Thioclava sp. GXIMD2076: one gene and its partner. The protein of the gene in region 1 interacts with the protein of each later gene in a pairwise test. Links are inferred from orthologs where the notes say so. Each region holds a gene or a part of one and is shown on either strand. Other genes may lie near its edges. The genes, in order: ybgC and WDB91_RS10215.

Evidence for each region.
Region 2: the proteins of ybgC (region 1) and WDB91_RS10215 interact in binary tests that used the Escherichia coli proteins (3 or more experiments, as listed by UniProt). The link is inferred for Thioclava sp. GXIMD2076 from one-to-one orthologs.

What each region holds. Positions count from the first base shown.
Region 1 is NZ_CP149932.1:1,221,054-1,237,121, forward strand. What follows is about bases 5,991-8,716. They hold ybgC (tol-pal system-associated acyl-CoA thioesterase), read left to right. Parts: upstream 5,991-7,015; coding sequence 7,016-7,417; downstream 7,418-8,716. Other genes in these bases: WDB91_RS06080 (DUF924 family protein), read left to right, coding at 5,991-6,243; WDB91_RS06085 (hypothetical protein), read left to right, coding at 6,301-7,011; tolQ (protein TolQ), read left to right, coding at 7,535-8,230; WDB91_RS06100 (ExbD/TolR family protein), read left to right, coding at 8,234-8,704. Also shown: WDB91_RS06050 (hypothetical protein), read right to left, coding at 1-189; WDB91_RS06055 (DUF484 family protein), read left to right, coding at 432-1,148; WDB91_RS06060 (tyrosine recombinase XerC), read left to right, coding at 1,152-2,072; WDB91_RS06065 (hypothetical protein), read left to right, coding at 2,423-2,833; WDB91_RS06070 (CDP-alcohol phosphatidyltransferase family protein), read left to right, coding at 3,011-3,715; WDB91_RS06075 (BCCT family transporter), read left to right, coding at 3,968-5,590; more of WDB91_RS06080, read left to right, coding at 5,689-5,990; WDB91_RS06105 (cell envelope biogenesis protein TolA), read left to right, coding at 8,724-10,022; Tol-Pal system beta propeller repeat protein TolB, read left to right, coding at 10,169-11,497; peptidoglycan-associated lipoprotein Pal, read left to right, coding at 11,564-12,097; tol-pal system protein YbgF, read left to right, coding at 12,100-12,936; tRNA lysidine(34) synthetase TilS, read left to right, coding at 13,010-14,215; ATP-dependent zinc metalloprotease FtsH, read left to right, coding at 14,299-16,068.
Region 2 is NZ_CP149932.1:2,074,408-2,081,133, reverse strand. What follows is about bases 3,964-6,726. They hold WDB91_RS10215 (acyl carrier protein), read right to left. Parts: upstream 5,581-6,726; coding sequence 5,347-5,580; downstream 3,964-5,346. Other genes in these bases: fabD (ACP S-malonyltransferase), read right to left, coding at 6,680-6,726; fabG (3-oxoacyl-[acyl-carrier-protein] reductase), read right to left, coding at 5,808-6,545; WDB91_RS10220 (diguanylate cyclase), read right to left, coding at 3,964-5,071. Outside these bases: endolytic transglycosylase MltG, read right to left, coding at 1-622; fabF (beta-ketoacyl-ACP synthase II), read right to left, coding at 622-1,881; WDB91_RS10225 (GGDEF domain-containing protein), read right to left, coding at 2,036-3,571; more of WDB91_RS10220, read right to left, coding at 3,662-3,963. UniProt on the Escherichia coli protein: Carrier of the growing fatty acid chain in fatty acid biosynthesis.

The DNA of each region.
Region 1 (16,068 bases):
GAGCTCCTCGACATCATCATCGATATGCACGCCGAAAACGATATAGGGAAAGTTCAACCCGTTGGTCTGACAGATCTCTGTCAGGCTGCTGACCGTCGGGTCATTGCCATCCTTCAGGACAGAATGCAGATAGCCCGGCGATTTGCCTGCTTTCAACGAGGCTTGGCGCATCGAAATCCCGATACGCATAAGCTCTTTCTGAAGGCGGGAGCGAATTTCACTCGTCGAGTAACTAAGCATGGTTATTTTATTTAGCTCTTAAATTCACGAAGAGTAAGTCTAATTTTCTTTTATGTTCACTGACATACTCAATGAATCCAATCTAATAGCTCATGACCGGAATTCGTTGGCTGTCTTCGCGTGAACCTCTTGGGAAAAATGCGGAAATTTGGTAGATTAGCTGACAGAGCCGTTTTTAAAGGCATTTTTCCATGACACAAGCCGGTTTGACGCAGCCCTTGCGTGAAAAGATTCTGTCCGACCCCGATCTCATTCTGGATGATCCGGCCCTGATGCAGGTGCTGATCGGTGCCGATGATGTGATCGGGGCGGGGAAGGTTGTCGATCTGCGCTCGGTTGCAATGAGACGGCTCGAGAGCCGTCTGGACCGGCTCGAGGATACCCATCGCTCCGTGATTGCCGCGGCTTACGAAAATCTCGCGGGTACCTATCAGATCCACCGTGCGGTCCTGTCGCTGCTTGCGCCGCTGGAATTCCGAGGTTTTCTGGCGGTTCTGCATGAGGAAGTGGCCGAAATCCTCGAGGTCCAGTCGATCCGGCTGGTGCTCGAGACCCATCAATCCGAGGCCGATCCGGCACTGCGGCATATGGGCAAGGTGCTCTGTCTGGCCGAGCCGGGATTTTCCGCCGAATATATGCGTGACGGACGTCATGCCTCTCAGGATCCGATCCTGCTGCGCAAGACCCCCGAGGCGGGCACACCCGTCCATGATACACGTCCTGACAGCCAGTCCGAAGCGATCCGGTCGGAGGCCGTTCTGGCGCTGGATCTGGGGGCGGGGCGGCTGCCGGCGATGCTGGTGTTGGGGTCGAACGATCCCAACCGGTTCAAGGTTTCGCAAGGCACCGATCTTCTTGGCTTTTTCGGCGCGGTCTTCGAGCGTATGATGCAGAGGTTTCTGGGGTAGGTCATGATTGGTATGTCGGACGGGCTGCGCGATGCGATGCAGCGTTGGCTTTTGCATCTGCGCGGGCTCGAAGGAGCCTCCGAGCAGACGATCATCGCCTATGGCGCGGATCTGCGGGGGTTTCTGGCCTTTATGCACCAGTATCACGGCGAATCGCTGGGCGTTGCGCGGATCGCACGGCTGAGCACCGGCGATATGCGGGCATGGATGGCACATGAGCGGGGGCGGGGGCTTTCGGCGCGCTCTCTGGCGCGCGCGTTGTCTTCGCTGAAAAGCTTCATCCGCTGGCTGTCGGATCGCGAGGGGTTCGACGCGACCGCACCCCTCTCGGCCCGTCCGCCGCGGTTCCAGCGCAAATTGCCCCGTCCGCTGGCCGAGGATGCGGCGGTCGCGATGATCGAGCAGGTCGATCTGCAGGCGCAGGACCCCTGGGTGGCGGCGCGAGACACCGCCGTGCTGACGCTTCTCTATGGTTGCGGGCTGCGGATTTCGGAGGCGCTGTCGCTGACTGGCGCCGATCTTCCTCTGGGCGATAGCCTGACGATCATGGGCAAGGGGCGCAAGGAGCGGATGGTGCCGCTTCTGCCGGTGGCGCGCCAATCGGTCGAAACCTATCTCGGGCTCTGCCCCTTCCCGATGGCTCAGGACATGCCGATCTTCCGTGGCAAGCGGGGCGGGGCGCTGAACGGGCGGCTGATTGCGAAGGCGATGGAGCGGGCTCGCATGGCGCTGGGGCTTCCGGCGACGGCCACGCCGCATGCCATGCGCCATAGTTTCGCGACCCATCTCCTGAGCCATGGCGGCGATTTGCGGGCGATTCAGGAGCTTCTGGGCCATGCCAGTCTGGCCACGACGCAGGTCTACACGGCGGTCGATCAGGCGCGGCTTATGGAGGTGTATCGCGCGGCCCATCCGCGCCGCTAATGGAAAGAGCCGGTAACCGGAATTTTCCGGTTATCGTTAGGTAAATTTTTAAATGTAAACCGGCTACCTATCAGAAATGTCAATGGGTTAACCATATTCTGGCAAGGTTTCGTTCATTTTGCGGGCGCAGTTTCTGGAGACGTTTCAAGTTCAGAAAGGAACGCGATATGAACGTATCCACCCTTGCCAGTAGTGCAAGTGTCGCGTCCGCGCTGCAGGCTCTCATGGCCACAAGCAGCACGACGACGGACGATGACGAAAGCACGACTGACGTCGGGGAGACGCAGGCTGCAGCTCCCCCTCCGCCGCCCCCTCCCCCCCCTTCCGGCAGCGGCGCCGATTCCGAATCCATGTTTGTTTCTTTGTTTGGCGATACGAGCGAGGCCTCGTCATCGTCCTCGACGACCAGTTCAACGGTTACACTGAGCGATGATGAAGAGGTCTTCGATCTCGATGGCGATGGTGCCCTCTCCTCGATGGAGCAGGCGGCCTATGACGCATCGCTCGGCGAGGAAGCGGTCTCGGAGACCGACGGGACGGAGGCTGCGATGATGATGCCCCCGCCGCCTCCGGGGCCGCCGCCGGGTCCGCCACCGTCCGATGAGGATGAAGGCGTCCCGACAGCCCAGTCTGTTATTGAATCACTGGCTGCTACAGCTACCGAGGATGCCGAGACGGCGGATGCGCAGGATGACATGCGCCGTGTTCAGCAGTTTGAGCAACTTCTGGCAGAAACGCTTGGAGGCGTGTTGCAGGGCTGAACCGCGGCCCGAGAGACATGGCTTGAACGGGAAGGGCGGCTCTGCGCTGCCCTTCTTTATGCCTGAGGCCGGATGTTTCCGCAGCCCTGTGCGATATGTATCATATCCGTCCTACCGGTCCGCCCCGTGCCATGTCAGCGCTTGAACCACCGCAGTCTTTGCGGCATGACCAAAGACATGATGATAAGAACCAAAGCCCTATCGGTCCATTTCCTTACCGCAACCGGCGCGGTGTTTTCCCTGCTGGCGCTTGATGCCGCGGTCGAACGTAACTGGAGCGTCATGTTCCTGTGGCTCGTCGTGGCGCTGGTCGTTGACGGGATCGATGGCCCCTTGGCACGACGCTATGACGTGAAACATAACGCACCGGTTTTCGATGGCGTGCTGATGGATCTGATTATCGACTATCTCACCTATGTCTTTATCCCCGCCTATGCGCTGTTCAAATCCGACCTGTTGCCGGGCTGGCCGGGCTGGCTCGTGGTGGTGGCGATTACCTATTTCAGCGTGGTGTATTTCTCGGATACACGAATGAAAACAAAGGATAACTCCTTCTCAGGTTTCCCGGGATGCTGGAATATGGTGGCGATTGTGGTTTTTGCGACGACGCCTTCGCCGCCAGTCATTCTGGTGCTGGTGCTGATCTGCACGATCGCGATGTTCCTGCCGCTGAAGTTCATCCACCCCGTGCGCACACAGCGCTGGCGCAAGCTGTCGCTGCCGGTAGCGCTGGCGTGGGTAGTGTTTGCCGCCATTGCCGCCTGGACCGATTTCCAGTCGGGGCCGCTGGTGCATAGCGGTCTGGTGGTGACCTCGCTCTACCTGCTTTTTGTCGGGATCGTTCAACAGCTGGTGCCGATAAAGACCGCCGCTTCTCGCTGAGGCGATCCGGACATAGTCATCTTTTTGCGATCCGTCGGGGAACCCGGCGGATTTTTGCTTGTTCCTATGGTGGAAAGTTTTTGAGAGATAGTCCATAAGCGCCACGAAATGTCGTTTTTGGAATATCCCTTTGCGGACGCGACGCTGTGATGGGTCGGGGCTGTGCGGAAAATCGCGCAGCACGGGCCGTGCGGCGTTCTGGCCGCGGAGCTCACCAGAACGATAAAAGTGAAACGGGACAGGAGAGACTGCATGGCAGAGTCAAGGGATCAGGATGAAGATCTGGGTGTACCCGCGCCCGAGGGCACGGCTGCCCCGATCGATACCGATTACAGCGTCGGTCAGGATAATATCGAAGGCAGTGTCGGGCGGATCGCGTTCGACATCCATAACCCGGTTTTCGCCATCTCCGGCGCGGCTGTCGTTCTTTTCGTGCTGTTTACGTTGGTCTTCCCCGACACCGCGCAGGGCCTCTTCAGCTGGCTCTTCTCGTCGGTGACCGGCGGGTTCGACTGGTTCTTCCTGACGGCGGGCGACATCTTCGTGCTGTTCAGCCTGTTCCTGATCGTCTCGCCTTGGGGCAAGATCCGCTTGGGCGGGTCCGAGGCCACGCCTGATTTCGGTTATCCGGCATGGTTTGCCATGCTCTTTGCCGCAGGCATGGGCATCGGGCTGATGTTCTATGGCGTGGGCGAGCCGCTGACCCATTTCTCGACTTCTTTCGCCGGTGCCGCCGGTGCGCCGCTTGGCGGGGCCGAGGGCGACAACGAGGCCGCCTTCAAGCTGGGTATGGCCGCGACCATCTATCACTGGGCGCTGCATCCTTGGGCGATCTATGCGGTTCTGGCCCTCGCGCTGGCGCTGTTCTCCTATAACAAGGGCCTGCCGCTGACGATCCGCTCGGCCTTCTACCCGATTTTGGGCGAGCGCATCTGGGGCTGGCCGGGCCATGTCATCGATATTCTGGCGGTATTCGCGACGCTCTTCGGTCTGGCGACCTCGCTGGGCCTTGGCGCCACGCAGGCCAATGCCGGTCTGCATGCGGTCTTCGGTATTCCGATCTCGACCACCATCCAGGTGATCCTGATTGCGGCCATCACCGGTGTCGCGTTGATCTCGGTGCTGCGCGGGCTCGAGGGCGGCGTGCAGAAACTCTCCGAGATCAATATGATTCTCGCGCTGGTGCTTCTGCTTTTCGTGCTGTTCACCGGTCCGACGCTGACGCTTCTGGGCGATATCGGCACGGGGCTTGGCGCCTATCTGACCGAGCTTCCGGCGCTGTCGAACCCGTTCGGGCGTGAGGATACCGGCTTTGTTCAGGGCTGGACCTCCTATTACTGGGCATGGTGGATCAGCTGGTCGCCGTTCGTGGGCATGTTCATCGCGCGTGTCTCGCGCGGGCGCACCGTGCGCGAGTTCATCGTCTGCGTACTGCTGATCCCGTCGCTGGCCTGTGTGGTCTGGATGTCGATCTTTGGCGGTGTCGCGCTGCAACAGGTGATCATGGATGGCTATCAGGGCGCGGTGGATGCCGATATCTCGGTGAAGCTGTTCCGTGTGCTCGACCAGCTGCCGCTGTCGCAGATCACCTCCGTGGTGGGGGTGATCCTCGTGATCGTCTTCTTCGTGACCTCCTCGGATTCGGGCTCGCTGGTGATCGACACGATCACCGCAGGCGGCAAGGTCGATGCGCCGGTCCCGCAGCGGGTGTTCTGGGCGACGTTCGAGGGCGTCGTGGCGATTGTGCTGCTTCTGGGCGGTGGCCTGTCGGCGCTGCAATCGATGGTCATCTCGACGGGGTTGCCCTTCACCATCGTGCTTCTGGTGATGTGCTATTCCATCGTGAAGGGGCTGCAGGCGGAAAAGAAGGCCTGAGCGAGATCTCCGAACTGTGAAACGGGCGCCTCTCGGGGCGCCCGTTTCCATTTGATCCATGCGTCCTATCTGTGCAGCCCATGCCCGAGGAGGCCCGCATGACCTATGACCACCCCGCAGATGTTCTGGAGTTTTGGTTCGCGCCCGAGCACCGCGAGAGCTGGTTCGAGAAGAACGAGCTGTTCGACGGCCTTATCCGCGACCGGTTCGGGCCGCTACAGGCGCAGGCCACAGAGGGCGCTCTGGCGGCATGGCGCGAGAAGGCCGAAAGCGCTCTGGCGCTGGTGATCCTGCTCGACCAGTTTCCCCGCAATATGTTCCGTGGCACGGGCCATGCTTTTGCCAGCGATGCCCGGGCGCGCGAGGTGGCCGGGCACGCTCTGACGCAGGGATTTGATGCGCAAGTGAAGGCGCTCGACCCACAGGCACCGGCCTTTTTCTATCTGCCCTTCATGCATTCCGAGGATCTGGCCGATCAGGACCGCGCCGTAGCGCTTTACGAGGCGGCGGAGGATGAGAACGGGTTGCGCTTTGCCCATGCACATCGCGACATCATCGCGCGGTTCGGGCGTTTCCCGCATCGCAACGCGGCGCTCAAACGCGAGAGCACCAAGGAAGAACTGGCCTTTCTGGAAACACATAAAGGCTTTTGACGCCTTTTTCTCCGTGGGCAGAGGCCCTATGATCGGGCCCAAGACAAGAGGATCATGATGACCGACACCGATAGCCTGACGCCCGAAGAGATCACCGCATTGTTCACCCGCGCGGATGGGCAATACCATTTCGCGCGCTGGGGCCGTCCGATCGTGCCGATCGTGTTCGGGGTGCAGGAAGAGACGCTGCAGATCATGAAGGGCGCGCTGGAGGCGATTGCCGCCCTCTCGGGTCATAAGCTGGCCGAGACCGATCCCGAGATTGGCGCCAATCTGATGATCTTCTTCTTCCGCGACTGGCAGGAGCTGCTGGAGGTGCCTAATCTCGACCATATGCTCCCCGGATTGCAGGATCTGGTCGTCCGGCTTGATGATGCGGGGGCCACCCATTACCGCACCTTCCGCTTCGATGATCAGGGGGCGATCCGCGCCTGTTTCAGCTTCGTGCGGATGGACGAGGCCATGGCCGAGGTGCCCGCCGAGACCATCGCGCTGGGGCAGGCGGTGCAGATGATCCTTGCATGGGGCAACGAGGCCTGGACCGGGCGCTCGCCTCTGGGATTGGCGCGTGGGGCGGCGGTGCTGCGTCCCGAGGTGGCAGCGGTGATTGCCGCGGCCTATGATCCGGTGATGCCTGCCGTGTCCGGGGACGCCTCCCATGCGCTGCGCCTCTTCGCCCGCGCCAACATGATGCGCGAGAAGGCCGAGGCCGCAAGCGCCCGCATGGCGCAGGATATGGCCGAGGCCAAGCTGGCGCCGAAAGGGTAGAGTGATGGCCTTCGCGTTTCCCGTCCGCGTCTATTACGAAGATACCGATCTGGCCGGCATCGTCTACTATGCCAATTACCTGAAATTCATCGAGCGCGGCCGCAGTGAGTGGATCCGCTCGCTGGGTGTCGATCAGGCGCGCATGAAAGCCGAGACGGGCACTGTCTTTGCCGTGCGACGGGTCGAGGCGGATTATCTCAAGCCCGCCAGATTCGATGACGAGCTTGTTGTGATGACGCGGTTGGTCGCCGAGACCGGTGCGCGGATCGTGCTTGCACAGGAGGTGACACGGGCGGGGGAGGTGCTGTTTTCGGCGCAGGTCACGCTTGTCTGCCTTAACGAAACGGGGGCGGCACAGCGGATATCTGCCGAAATACGCCGGAAGCTGGCTCCAAGCCTGCATTGAGTGCGCAATTCGCCCCTAGGTGACGTAGATGTTATGGCGCGCCCCCTTTATGTGCGCTAAAATCGCTGCCAATCAACCCGCGACAAACGCGGCCCCTATTTGACGAGCAGTAGACCGATGGAAACAGACGTGCTTGGCACGGCGCAGCAGATGGATTTCTCGCTGCTTGCCCTTTTTGCCCATGCCTCCCTAACCGTAAAACTCGTGGTAATCGTGCTGATGCTGTCCAGCTTCTGGTCCTGGGCGATCATCATCCGCAAGTTCATTTCGTTCCGCGCGGCACGCCGCGAGGCCGAGACTTTCGATCAGGCCTTCTGGTCGGGCGAGCCGCTCGATGAGCTGTTCGAGCAGATCGGCACCCGTCCCGATGGCGCGAGCGAGAAGATCTTTGCCGCAGGTATGCTGGAATGGCGCCGCAGCCACCGGCAGGATGGTAACCTGATCGCGGGTGCGCAATCGCGTATCGAGCGCTCGATGGATGTCGCGATCACCAAGGAAAGCGAGAGGCTCAATCACGGGCTGCAATTCCTCGCGACTGTCGGGTCGACCGCGCCCTTCGTTGGTCTCTTCGGGACCGTCTGGGGGATCAAGGTGGCGTTCGAGGAGATCGCGATCTCGCAGAACACCTCGCTGGCCGTCGTGGCACCGGGGATTTCAGAAGCACTTGTGGCCACCGCCATCGGTCTGCTGGCCGCAATCCCCGCCGTGATCTTCTACAACAAGCTCTCGGGCGATGCCGACCGTATCGTTGGCGGCTACGAGGCCTTCTCGGACGAGTTCTCCACCATCCTCTCGCGCCAGCTGGACGCCTGATCCATGGGCGGTGGCGTAGCAAAGAACTCCAACCGGAGAGGGCGTCGCGGACGCGGGAAGCATCAGGCCATGGCCGAGATCAACATCACGCCGATGGTCGATGTGATGATGGTGCTTCTGGTCATCTTCATGGTGGCTGCGCCGATGATGACCGTCGGTGTGCCGCTGGAGCTGCCCAAGACTTCTGCCAAGGCGGTGCCGACCGAGCAGGAAGAGCCGCTCACGGTGTCGCTGCAGCTGGATGGCACGGTGTCGCTGATGAATTCGAGCGTGCCCGAAGACGAGCTGGTGGGCCGTCTGGAGGCGATCGCCAAGGAGCGCGAGAGCAACAAGATCTATCTGCGCGCCGATGGTGGTATCAATTATTCCCGTGTGGTCGAAGTGATGGGCGCGCTCAATGGCGCGGGCTTCAACAACATCACTCTGGTGACCGAATCCGGTGGTCCGTCGCTGACGGGACCGGCGAAACAGTAAGCGCAAGGCACGCAACTACATGCGGACGGAACGGGCATATAAGATCGGCATCTGGGTGTCGGGGATTATCCATGTAGGGATCATCCTCTGGGCCGTGCTGGGCGATCTGCTGTTTACACGCGATCCGGTCGATCCGATCCAGATGACCTCTGTATCGGTGATCTCGGATGCCGATTTCCAGGCCATGCAGGCCGCCGCCCCCAAGGCGGGCGAGGTGCAGGAAACCGCGCCGGAGGCGATCGCGGCCCCCGAGGAGGATGTCTCTCCGGCCGAAGACACGCCTGCGCCCGAGGAGGCGCCCGATCCGGCACCGCAGGAGGCCTTGGCCGAGCCCGAGCCCACGCCCGAGGCGAAGCCCGATCTATCGGATGTGCAGGAGCCTGCTGAGCCTACCGAGGTCACGGAAGTTCCGCCCTCGATGATGCCCGAGGTCGAGGAGCCGCAGGATACCGCGACGCCCGAGTTCAGCCCGCGCCCCATTGCCAAGCCCGCGCGCCGCGTCGCGCCCGATCCGATGCCCACGCCTGAGCCGGAGGCACAGGTGGCCGAGGTGCCGAAAGAGGCCACTCAAGAGGCCGAGGCCCCCGAGCCCGAGACACCCAAGGAAGAGGCACAGCAGGCGCAGGCGCCCGAGGAATCGGGCACCGAGATCGAGACCGAGGCGTCGAAGCCGGTGGAAGAGGCCAAGACCTCGGCTCCGCCCTCGAGCCCCAAGCCGCGCACCAAGCCTACCCCGCCCAAGAAGGAAGAGCCCAAACCCGAGCCGGTGAAGACCGCAGCATCGGAAAAGGCATCGGATAAACCTGCTGATAAGCCGGCAGAGAAAACGCCCGAGAAGAAAGCGGATACGCCTGCCAAGAAGCCCGCCGAGAAGAAACCGGCAGCGGCCAAACCCGCGGCACCTGCGCCCAATACCGAGAAGGCCGTGCAGGATGCGCTGGCACAGGCTCTGGGGGGCGAGGGCACCGGGGGCACCGGCAATGCGCCGATGGGGCCGCCGATGACCAGCGGCGAGAAAGACGCGCTGATCGTGGATGTGAAGCAATGCTGGAACGTGGGCGCGCTGTCGTCCGAGGCGCTGCGCACCACGGTGACCGTCTCGGTGCAGATGCAGCCCGACGGCATGCCGATCGCCAGCTCGATCAAACTGGTGGGCTCGCAGGGGGGAAGCGATGCTGCGGCAAAACAGGCCTATGAGGCCGCGCGCCGCGCCATCATCCGCTGTGGTTCGGACGGCTTCCCGCTGCCTGCGGAGAAATATGGCCAGTGGAAGACCATCGAGATGGACTTCAACCCCTCCAAGATGAGGATGCGCTGATGCCGGAAATCCCGTTTTCGGCAAATAATCGCGAGACCGCGTGCGGATGTGATGCGCCTGTCGCGCATTCCGCGCTACAACCGACAAAACCTGCCCGTCCGCATGGGACGGGCGCGGACCAGACAAGGAGTGTTTCGATGCTGCGTATGATGATGGCCGGACTGGCTGCCGCAGGTGTGATGTCGGCGGGGCTGGTTGCCACTCCGGCCATGGCGCAGGATGGCGGCCCGCTACATGTCGAGATCACCGATGGCGTGATCGAGCCGCTGCCCTATGCGATGCCCACCTTTATCGCCGAGACGCCGGATGCCGCGAAAGTGGCACAGGATATTTCCAGCGTGATCAATTCCGATCTCTCGGGCACCGGCCTCTTCCGCCAGATCCCGCAGGATGCCTATATCCAGCGTTTCTCGAGCTTCGGCACGCCGGTCAGCTATCCCGACTGGACGGGAATCAAGGCGCAGGCGCTGGTGGTGGGCGCGGTCTCCATGCAGGGCGGCAAGGCCGTGGTGAAATTCCGTCTGTTCGATACCTATTCCGGCGCCGAGATGGGCGAGGGCCAGCAACTGGCCGCCACGCCGCAAAGCTGGCGCCGTCTGGCGCATAAGGTTGCCGATACGATCTATTCGCGCATCACGGGCGAGGGCGGCTATTTCGACAGCCGCGTGGCCTTCGTCTCCGAAACCGGCCCCAAAAATGCCCGTCAGAAACGTCTCGCGATCATGGATTATGATGGCGCGAACGTGAATTATCTCACCGATTCCAGCACCATCGTGCTGGCGCCGCGCTTCTCTTCGGACGGGTCCAAGCTGATCTACACCACCTTCGAGACCGGCTTCCCGCGCATCAAGATGATGAATGTCGGCAATGTCAGCTCGCAGCTCCTGCCCGAGACCCCCGGCACGATGACCTTCTCGCCGCGCTTCTCGCCCGATGGCAGCTCGATCCTCTATTCGATGGAACAGAACGGCAATACCGACCTCTTCCGCATGAGCACCGGTGGCGGCGCGCCCCAGCGCCTGACCAATAGCCCTGCGATCGAGACGGCCCCCTCCTACAGCCCTGACGGCTCGCAGATCGTGTTCGAATCCGACCGTTCGGGCACCCAGCAGCTCTATGTGATGAGCGCGAATGGCGGCGAGCCCACGCGGATCTCCTTCGGCGAGGGACGCTATTCGACGCCGGTCTGGTCGCCGCGCGGTGATATGATCGCCTTCACCAAACAGCATGCGGGCCGTTTCCACATCGGCGTGATGCGCACCGACGGTTCCGAGGAGCGCCTGCTGACGGCCTCGTTCCTCGACGAGGGTCCGACCTGGTCGCCCAATGGCCGCGTGATCATGTTCACCCGCGAGAGCCCCGGTGCGAGCGGCAGCGCGAGCCTGTGGTCGGTGGATATCTCGGGCCGTAACCTCAAGAAAGTGCCGACCCCGAGTGCTGCCTCCGACGTGACGTGGTCACCGCTCCTGCAGTGACATTCCCAAGCGAGCCAAATACTGTTACCGTGCTCATGACGAGCTTCTGACATAATGGAAAAACCTATGAAAACCGCAATCAAAGCCGCCCTGCTGCTGAGCGCATTGGGCCTTGCCGCGTGTAACAATCCCGACCGCTTCGGCGACGGGTCGGGCGTCACCGATCCGGGCGGCGCTTACGGCAGCGGCTATGGCGACGGCTCGGTAAGCCAGGGCAATATCTCGGACCCGAACTCGCCCGCCTATTTCCAGAAGACCATCGGCGATATGGTCCATTTCGTGGTTGACCAGTCCACCCTAACGCCCGAAGCGACCCAGATCCTGACGCAGCAGGCACAATGGCTGACCTCGCATCCGAACTATACCGCCGTGATCGAAGGCCATGCCGACGAGCAAGGCACGCGCGAATACAACCTCGCCCTCGGTGCCCGTCGTGCAAGCTCGGTGCAATCCTTCCTGATCAGCCAAGGCGTGAGCGGCAACCGTCTGCGCACCGTCTCCTATGGTAAAGAGCGCCCGATCGCGGTCTGCTCGGCTCCCGAATGCTACGCCCAGAACCGTCGCGCCGTGACGGTGATCGCGCAAGGCGCAGGTTCCTGATGATGCGCGCGCTGAAGGGGGTAGTCTGCGGTCTGGCACTGATGGCGGGTCTGCCCGCCTTCGCGCAGGACCAGCAGTCTCTGGCCGATATCCGTTCGGAACTGGCGCAGCTCTCGACGCAGGTGCAAAGCCTGCGTCAGGAGTTGGTCTCGTCCGGTTCGCAGGGTCTGCAGGCGGCGGGCGGTGCCTCGGCGCTGCAACGTATGGATACAATGGAAGCGTCGCTCTCGCGCCTGACCTCACAGACCGAGGAACTCCAGAACAAGATCAACCGCGTTGTCAGCGATGGCACCAACCGGATCGGCGATCTGGAATTCCGTGTTTGCGAGATGGAGCAGGGCTGCGATATCGGATCTCTTGGCACGACCAAGCCGCTGGGCGGCGAGGCCGCAACCGCAGCACCGGCACCGGCGCCGGCGGCATCGAACGGATCGGGGCAATCGAGCGCCGATCTCGCGATGAACGAACAGTCGGACTTCGATCGGGCCAAGGGGGTGCTCGATCAGGGTGACTTTCCTCGCGCCGCGAAAGAGCTTGCGGCCTTTGCCCAATCCTATACGGGCGGCCCGCTGAGCGACGACGCGCTCTATTATCAGGGTGAGGCGCTGCAGAAATCCGGCGATATGGCAGGGGCGGCGCGCGCGTGGCTCAATGCCTTCTCGACCTATCCCGATGGCGACAAGGCACCGGAAAGCCTGACCAAACTGGGTTGGGCGCTGGGGCAACTCGGCCAGCGTAACGAGGCCTGCACGGCCTTGGGACAGGTGGGCACCCGCTATCCGCAGGCAACGGCCGTCTCGGAGGCACAATCCGAGATGTCGAAGCTCGGCTGTATGTGAGGCGCCCTTGTCGGACCATGAGAATACCCAGACTGCCGCGCCGTGTCGCGGCAGTTTGTCTTTGAACTCCCCGATGCTCGAGCGATTCATCGGCCGTCTGGCGGGGCAGCGCGTGGCGCTGGCCGTGTCGGGCGGCGGGGATTCCATGGCGATGCTGTATCTGCTGGCGGGACGGCTGGATCTTTCGGTCGTGACCGTCGATCACGGGCTGCGCCCCGAAGCGGCTGACGAGGCGCGCATGGTGGGGCAGGTGGCACAAAGCCTTGGCCTTACCCATCATACGCTGCACTGGAACGCGCCTGCGGGCGGCAACCTGATGGATCAGGCGCGCCGTGCGCGGATCGGGTTGATGGGCGAATGGGCACGGGCGCAGGGCATTGGCCATATCGCGATGGCCCATACAGCCGATGACGAGCTGGAAACTTTTATCATGCGCCTTGCGCGGGCCTCGGGGCTGCAGGGCCTGTCGGGAATGCGGCATGCGTGGTGCGAGGCGGGAGTCATGTGGCACCGTCCCATGCTGGATCTCGGGCGGGGGGCGTTACGCGATTATCTGCGCAACCGAGGGGGACACTGGGCCGATGATCCGTCCAATGACAATCCCAAATACGAGCGCGTGCGCATCAGGAAGGCCGCCCCGCAACTCGCCGCACTGGGCCTGACGCCCGAGGTGATCTCTGCGAGTGTGGCCCATCTGGCCCGCGCCGAAGAGGCGCTTTCGCAGGCGCTGGTGGGGATGGTTGCGCGTCATGTGACGGTGGATCGTGGCGATGTGCTGGTGTCGCTCGATGGGCTCGAGACCGAGCTTCAGGGAGAATTCCGGCGCAGGCTCTGGGCCGTGATTCTCGGCTGGATCAATGGCGGGGAGTATGCGCCGCGCGGCACCAAGCTGGAGGCCTTCTGCCACGATATTGGGCAAACCCGGACGCTGGCCGGTGTCCGCCGCAGCCATGACGGTGATTTTATCCGCTTTACCCGCGAGTTGGCGTCTGTTCAGGCATTGGTGGTGCAGGGGGGTGAGGTGTGGGACCGATGGCGTCTACGGGGCTCGCAGGACGGGATCGGCCTGCAGGGCCTGAGTATAGGCGCCCTTGGCGAGGCGGGGCTGGCCCTGTGCTCGGACTGGCGCGAGACAGGGCTGCCGCGCGCCTCGCTTATGGCCAGCCCCGCGGTCTGGGCAGGTGAAACGCTTGTTGCCGCCCCCTTGGCAGGGCTGCCGAATGGCTGGATTGCAGAAATTGCCGTCCCGTTTGCGCCCTCAATGCTATTCACCCGTTGAACCCTGAGCCTAAATCCCTATTTTCATTCCAACGGTTCCCCGCTCTACACTTTGGGGGGCCAAAATGAATTGGAGGTTTTTCCTTGGGTAATGCGCGCAATCTTGCCTTTTGGGCCGTGCTGTTCGTGCTGATCCTCGCCCTGTTCAACCTGTTTGGGGATGGACAGAACGCGATGAATTCGCAGCAAGTCGATTATTCCGAGTTTATTCAGGCGGTCGACAAGGGCAATGTCAGCAATGTCCAGATCGATGGGGAGGATGTGCGCTACCAGCTGAAAGACGGCACTGCGACCTATTCCACCGTCAAGCCGCTGACCGACCCGATCGCCGAGCGGCTGATCTCGTCGGGCGTGCAGGTGAAAGTGGTCAAGCAGGCACAGTCCGGCTTCATGTCGCTCTTGGGCGTCTGGTTGCCCTTCCTCGTGCTCATCGGGATCTGGATCTTCTTCATGAACCGGATGCAGGGCGGCGGCAAAGGCGGCGCGATGGGCTTCGGCAAATCCAAAGCCAAGCTTCTGACCGAGAAGCAGGGCCGCGTGACCTTTGACGATGTCGCAGGCATCGACGAGGCCAAAGAAGAGCTGGAAGAGATCGTGGAATTCCTGCGCAATCCGCAGAAATTCAGCCGCCTTGGCGGTAAGATCCCGAAAGGCGCATTGCTGGTTGGCCCCCCGGGGACTGGTAAGACGCTTCTGGCGCGCGCGATTGCGGGCGAGGCGGGCGTGCCCTTCTTCACCATCTCGGGCTCCGACTTCGTGGAGATGTTCGTGGGTGTCGGTGCAAGCCGCGTCCGTGACATGTTCGAACAGGCCAAGAAAAACGCGCCCTGTATTGTCTTTATCGACGAGATCGACGCTGTGGGCCGTGCCCGTGGTGTGGGCATCGGCGGCGGCAATGACGAGCGCGAACAGACCCTCAACCAGCTACTGGTCGAGATGGATGGTTTCGAGGCCAATGAGGGCATCATCATCGTTGCCGCGACCAACCGCCGCGATGTGCTGGACCCCGCTTTGCTGCGTCCGGGCCGTTTCGACCGTCAGATCCATGTGCCGAACCCCGATATCAAAGGCCGCGAGAAGATCCTGACCGTCCATGCCCGCAAGGTTCCCGTTGGTCCCGATGTCGATCTGCGCACCATCGCGCGCGGCACGCCGGGCTTCTCGGGGGCGGACCTCATGAACCTCGTCAACGAGGCGGCGCTGATGGCGGCACGCGTTGGCCGCCGGTTCGTGACGATGGAGGATTTCGAGCAGGCCAAAGATAAGGTCATGCTCGGTGTCGAGCGCCGCTCGATGATCCTGACGCCCGAGCAGAAGGAAATGACGGCCTATCACGAAGCCGGTCACGCCATTGTCGGCCTTGCGCTGCCCAAATGCGATCCGGTCTACAAGGCCACGATCATTCCGCGCGGTCAGGCGCTGGGTATGGTGGTGAGCCTCCCCGAGATGGACAAGCTGAACTACCACAAGGACGAGGCCAAGCAGAAGATCGCCATGACCATGGCGGGCAAGGCGGCCGAGATCAAGAAATGGGGTCCCGACCATGTGTCGAACGGTCCGGCGGGCGATATCCAGCAGGCATCGGCCATTGCGCGCGCGATGGTGATGCGTTGGGGCATGTCCGATAAGGTCGGCAATATCGACTATGCCGAGGCGCATGAGGGCTATTCCGGCAATACCGCTGGCTTCTCGGTTTCGGCGGCGACCAAGCAGCTGATCGAGGAAGAGGTCCGTGAGCTGATCGAGGAGGGCTACCGCGAGGCGGTGCGCATTATCGACGAGCAGGAAGTCGAGTGGGAACGCCTTGCGCAGGGCCTGCTGGAATACGAGACCCTGACCGGCGCAGAGATCAAG
Region 2 (6,726 bases), 850 kb from region 1 along the record:
AGCTCTGCGGTGCAAGGCTGCCTTCGGCCGGGATATCCTTCACATCGCCCGACAGGAAATCATAGGATTTCAGTGCCTGCACGATATGCCAGCTGGTAGCGCCTTCGGCGAGGATTACCCGGTGGTTGGTGATGTTCTTCTCTTCGACCAGCTCCTTGAACCCGTCGGGCTCGGGATCGGCCACGGGATCGTATTTGGCCAGTTCCTCATACATGCCGGTCGCCGGATCCAGCTCGCGCAGCGCCAGCGTTTGTGCATTCACGCCCACACGGTAAACCAGTTCAGAGCCGCAGGTCGACGGACCACCACGGGTGATCTGGTCCACAATCTGTTCCATCGTCGCGCCCGGCTCGATCAGATAGGAACCGAATTTCAGCTTGCCGCCCTTTTCTGTATAATCCGCGCCGGTCCGGAAGATATAGCCGGAGGAGATCGCGCCCTTTGACTTCAGATCGGCCGAGACCTTGACGAAGCTGTCGCCCTGATCGACCCGCAGACACATCGCCTGTGTCAGCGGACCGGTCACCGTATATTCCCGCTTGGCCCATGCCACCATCCCCGCGACAAGCACGAGGATGACGATCATGGCAGTCAGGAAATTGGACGTGATGTTACGCCACATCAGTCCACCACCCTGCGCAGCACGAGGCTGGCATTTGTGCCGCCGAAGCCGAAGCTATTGGACAGCGCCACGTTGATCTCGCGCTTGACCGGCGCGTTGGGCGCGAGATCGAGCGGTGTCTCGACCGCCGGATTATCGAGGTTCAACGTCGGCGGCGCGATCTGGTCGCGGATCGCGAGGATACAGAAGATCGCTTCCACCGAACCGGCCGCGCCAAGAAGGTGACCGATCGAGGATTTGGTCGAGGACATGGTGGCTTTAGAAGCCGCATCGCCCATCAGACGCTCCACCGCTTTCAGCTCGATCGTATCGGCCATGGTCGAAGTTCCATGCGCGTTGATATAATCGATCTCTGAAGCCTCGATACCTGCGCGTTTCAGCGCCATGCTCATCGAACGGAAGCCACCATCGCCATCCTCGGAGGGCGCGGTGATGTGGTAGGCATCGCCCGACAGACCATAGCCGATCACTTCGGCATAGATCTTCGCACCGCGCGCCTTGGCATGTTCGTATTCTTCCAGAACCACGACACCGGCCCCCTCGCCCATCACGAACCCGTCGCGATCGGCATCATAGGGGCGCGAGGCCTTGGTCGGATCCTCGGCCTTGGTCGAGAGCGCCTTGCAGGCGTTGAAGCCCGCGATCCCGATCTCGCAGATCGGGCTTTCGGCACCACCGGCCACCATCACATCCGCATCGCCCCACTGGATCAGACGTGCGGCATCGCCGATGGCATGTGCACCGGTCGAGCAGGCGGTCACGACCGCGTGGTTCGGCCCCTTGAAACCGTGCTTGATCGAGACCTGACCGGAGACGAGGTTGATCAGCGCCGAGGGAATGAAGAAGGGCGAGACACGCTTGGGGCCGCGCTCCTTGATCAGGATGGCCGTATCGGCAATCGCCTTCAGACCGCCGATACCTGCGCCGATCATTACACCGGTGCGCTCGCGCTCCTCGTCTGTCTCGGGCGCCCAGCCGGAATCCTTGACCGCCTGATCAGCCGCTGCCATCCCGTAAAGGATGAACTCGTCGACCTTGCGGGCCTCTTTCGGCGCCATCCAGTCATCGGGGTTGAACGTGCCGTTGGTGCCATCACCGCGCGGGATCTCGCAGGCATATTTCGTTACGACGTCCGAGGCATCAAAGCGCGTAATCGGGCCGGCGCCCGATTGGCCCTCCAGCAAACGCGACCAAGTTTCCTCGACACCGCAAGCCAGCGGAGAAACCATTCCAAGACCTGTGACGACGACCCGACGCATATGCCATACCTCTTGTGGCTAATTAACCTTCGGGCATCACATACACGCGCATTCCCTCGCGCGCAATTCAAAGCAACAGCCAAATACAGGCTTTCCCGACGCAAAGACGGCAGTTTTACGCCAGATCACGCGCAGAGCGTCGCTGGAATGCAGCCTACTCGCCAGGCTTCGCACTGGCCAGACGGACCTGTGAAAGATCGGAGAACTCGGGCAGCTGCCACTGGTCGAGCGTGCTCTTGCCCTGCTCGGGCATTGGCGCGCCATCTTCCGCTCCGCTTCCCGGGCTTGGGGTCACCGGCGTCCATCCCGCAACCGGTGCGTCCTCCACGGTGCGCCAGACGGCATTTGTCCCGTCAGGACCCGGGGCAACGCATGCCTGATCGCCCCCACGGATACGGGCGACCTCCAACGCGGCGAGTGCACGTTCATAGAGCTGTTTGGAGGTCTCTGAAAAATGCCAGCGCGCAACCCCCGCCGAGGCAGTCAACGGACCGTCTTCCGTCTGGTGTCCCAACATCCGGACCGCCTTGCATAGCCGTCGGGCAATCACGGCAACCTCGGCTGCCCGTAACCCCGGCAAGAAAATCAGGAATTCGTCAGCATGCGCCCGCCCGATAAAATCGTCATCGCGCATCAAAGGCAGTATCGCCTGCGCCACATCGCGCAAGACCTTGTCGCCATGTTCGAATCCCGACAGGGCATTCACACGGTCGAACCCGTCAAGATCGAGCACCACGATACTGAGCGCGGCACGGGTCTCGCGCGCCTCATCGGCCATTTCCGAAAATCTCTGGCGCAAGGCGCCACGATTGTAGAGCCCCGTGACCTCGTCGGTCACGATATCCCAGAGCCTCTGCTCCTCCAGCTCGCGTCTGCGCCGCTCGATCGCGGAAGACCGGTGCATTCCCACGATCTGGATCAGCACATTCAACGCCACCGTATGCGCGATGACCACCGCAACAATCTGCCGATAGGGGCCATATCCCATGAAATATACCAGCCCGAGCCCCACGAAGACCGGTGCGATCACGCCAAGCGCCAGATCGACGCGGAACATATCCATCAGAAATAACGAGGCCACGAGTCCCGTTGTCGCGCGGCGGCACAAAAGCCCCAGAATAAGCCCGCCCGCCATCAATGCCGTGGCAAGCGACATATAGCCATACAGCCCGTCATCGCCGAAAATATAGCCGATTAGGGCAGGAAACAAGATCACCGGCGCGGTAAAGGTCGCGAATTGACCGAGGCTGGGGCGCTCCCCCTCGAGCCCGATCCGCGCAAGCGACAGGATCAAGAAGACCATAGCCGAGTTATAGCCGGTTTTCACATTATGCTGGGATAGTTCGTAGACCGACGACAACTGTGGCACAAACCGCCCCGCCGCCAGCAGAAGGCAGAGCCCTGCCAGCAAACGGGCAACATGACCCGTCCAGCGCCCCTCCAATGGCAGCAACAGCGAGACCGACAGGAGAATCGCCATGATCGAAGTCATGGGATGCGTGCCTTTGACCAACGGAATAGCGGAGAAAATGCCCGATTGCGGGAGCCAATGCCCGAAGAGGGGGACCATCGCCAGCAGCAACACCGCCAATGCCGGAAAGATCGAGACCACGAAAAACCAGTCCGCCATGGAGGTCCGCTCCGAATTGATCGAACGGCTCGACGCGCGTGTCTGCTCGTCAGAAAGCATGATCCCCTCCATGACATATCGCAGCTCCGCCGCGGCACCCAGAAGGAAAGCCTGTTTAGTCTAACGCTACGTTAAACGCAGATCGGAAATTCACTTAAAAGTTGCACGAGCCAGCTGCAACATCGCCACATTACGCTCGGCATCAGAGGCCGGCACATCAGTGACCTCCATCGTATCGAGCGGGTCATAGCTGATCGGTGCGATCCCCACACGGTTACGCCCCTGCGCCTTGGCCTGATACAGCGCGGCATCGGCACGGGCATAGCACTGGTCGAAACTCTCGTCCGCCATCCATTGCGCGACGCCGATGGAGGTCGTCAGATACTGCCAGCGCCCGTTGCGCATGCGCACCTGAAGGGCCGCAATCGCCTGCCGGAACTGCTCGGCGCGCAACTCGGCCTGCACCAGATCGGTATTGCGCAAGATGACCGCAAATTCCTCGCCCCCCAGCCGCGCGGCGGTATCCTCGCGCTCCAGACAGTCCGAGATCACATGCGCCACCCGCACCAAAGCCTGGTCGCCGATCTCATGCCCGCCCATATCATTGATCTTTTTGAAGTAATCTAGATCGAAAATCAGCATGCAGAAGAATTCGTGATCCGTTTGGGCGCGCTGCACCGCCCGCTCGAACCGGCGGCGCAACATCACACGGTTGAAAAGCCCCGTCAGGCTGTCGCGCAACGCCTGACGCGCAAGGCTGCGCTCGACACGGCGACGGCTAATATCGCTGCGCTCGGAATAGACCGCGTTCAGCACGATCACGACCATATTGAACGCAATCATATTGGAGACGATCAGCCCGCCATAGATCTGCACCACCGGCACATTCACCGCCCCGACCGTCAGCATTCCCACAAGTGCAGGCCCCGCGACCCCGAGACAGAGCTGCAGCCGCGCCACACCGCTGGCGCGATGGGATGCCAGAAAGATCCGCACCGCCCCGCGATGGGGTTGATAGAGCAGCACCGACAGCGTCAGCATCAGTCCCGCCAACAGGAATTGCGGATCGGCCAGACCGAGAAACGCCTCCGAGCGGTCGAGATTGCCGGAAACCGCGCTCAGCAGGAAGGCGATCCCAACCAGCACCAACAACTGTCCCGAGATGTAATAGCGCATCGCCTGTAACACCAGCGAGGCCGCAAGCAGGACAAACAGGATCTCGCCGCTCAGGAATAACTGCAACGGCACCCAGCCCACCGTCTCGAAGCTAACCGCCATATCCCTGAGGCTGAGTGCAACCGTTGCGCAGACCGCAAGAATGACCGCCCCACCGATCCCGGTCTGGATCCGGCGTCCTGCAGCATTCCGCGGCAGGAACGTCATCAGCGAGATCAGAAGACCGATGATGGAGAAAAATGCGCGCGGCGTCAGCGGCGCCATCATAACGGACGGAATGACCGGCATCGGCATGATCTCGGCCACGAGCACCACAACAGACACGAGCGCCGCGATGACAGCCGCCCCCCGTCTGATCCAATGTGCCGCTCGGATAGTCGTCATTGCCTTGGTCCCGACTCCACTAGTGATCCCAACTTCCAAATTGGCCTTAAACATACAAGCGGGATCGGTCTAATACATAATCACAAAAGCTTCTGTCTGCGGGGGAAAGCCCCCGCGACCCATCACAATCTCTAATTGGTTCTGGCAGATTCTCGCAAGCTTCCAGATTTCCGCTACGGCAATCTTCCGCCTGCCGCAAGCAGAACATAGATGCAAAAATAAAAACGGCGCCCTTCTTGCAAAGAGCGCCGTCTATATAAGCTATCGCCGAAGGATTAGGAGGCTTCGGTGATGAATTTGACCGCGTCGCCGAAGGTCTGGATGGTTTCGGCTGCGTCATCGGGGATCTCGATGCCGAACTCTTCTTCGAAAGCCATCACGAGCTCGACGGTGTCAAGCGAGTCTGCGCCCAGATCGTCGATGAAGGAAGCATTCTCGGTGACCTTGTCTTCTTCGACACCCAGGTGCTCAACGACGATTTTCTTAACGCGATCTGCGATATCGCTCATAACTGTTTCTCCAGTTTCGTGGGCTGCGCCCATCTGAATTGCTCAAAAGAGCGGCTTCAAGACTCCGTCCGCCTCATGACCAAACGAAGCGGCCGATCGCATTCCTGCCACCGACCCGACTGCACGCTGAATAGCCAGTGTGAAAGCCTATGGCAAGCGGTTAAACGCACCCGCCCAAAATCGGCCGGAAATTCGCCCCGAGTTCAACAAAACAAGGGGCAAACCGGTCAGATCATGGCCATGCCACCGTTGACATGCAGCGTAGCGCCCGTGACGTAACCGGCCTCCGGTGCCGCCAGATACAGCACGGCTGCCGCGATTTCCTCGGGGCTGCCCATACGGGCTGCGGGAATCTGTGCGAGGATCTTGGCCTTCTGCTCGTCATTGAGTTTGTCGGTCATCGCGGTCTGGATGAAGCCCGGTGCCACACAGTTCACGGTGATCCCGCGCGAGGCAACCTCGTAGGCCAGCGATTTCGACGCGCCCACAAGCCCCGCCTTGGCCGCCGCATAATTCACCTGCCCCGGATTGCCGGTGGCCCCCACGATGGAGGTGATGTTGATGATCCGGCCCCAGCGTGCCTTCATCATCCCCCGCATGGAACCGCGCATCAGGCGCATGGCCGAGGTCAGGTTCACGTCCAGAACCGAATTCCACTCGTCATCCGACATGCGCATGAAGAGATTGTCACGGGTGATGCCCGCGTTATTGACCAGAATATCGAGCGAGCCCATCGCCTCGACCGCCGCCTTCGGCAGCGCCTCGACAGAGGCCGCATCACCCAGATTCGCAGGGCAGACAAACGCGCCCTCGCCCAGCTCCTCGGCCAGCTCTTTCAGCGGCGCCTCGCGTGTGCCAGACAGCGCGACTTTCGCGCCCGCCTTATGCAGCGCGCGGGCGATCTCGCCACCGATGCCACCCGATGCGCCGGTCACCAGCGCCGACTTGCCCGTCAGATCGAACATGCCTCTTCCTTCCTCTCGATGCCCGCGCAAGCGGGTCGTGTTACAGTGCGAAAGCGGCTCCACGGCCCCTTCCAGCGTCTCTAAATATCCCGGGGTGAATGGAGCCCCGAAGGGCTCCAGAGGGGCAGCGCCCCTTACGCCTCTTTCAACTTGGCGATATCGGCAGGGGTGCCGAAGGCCT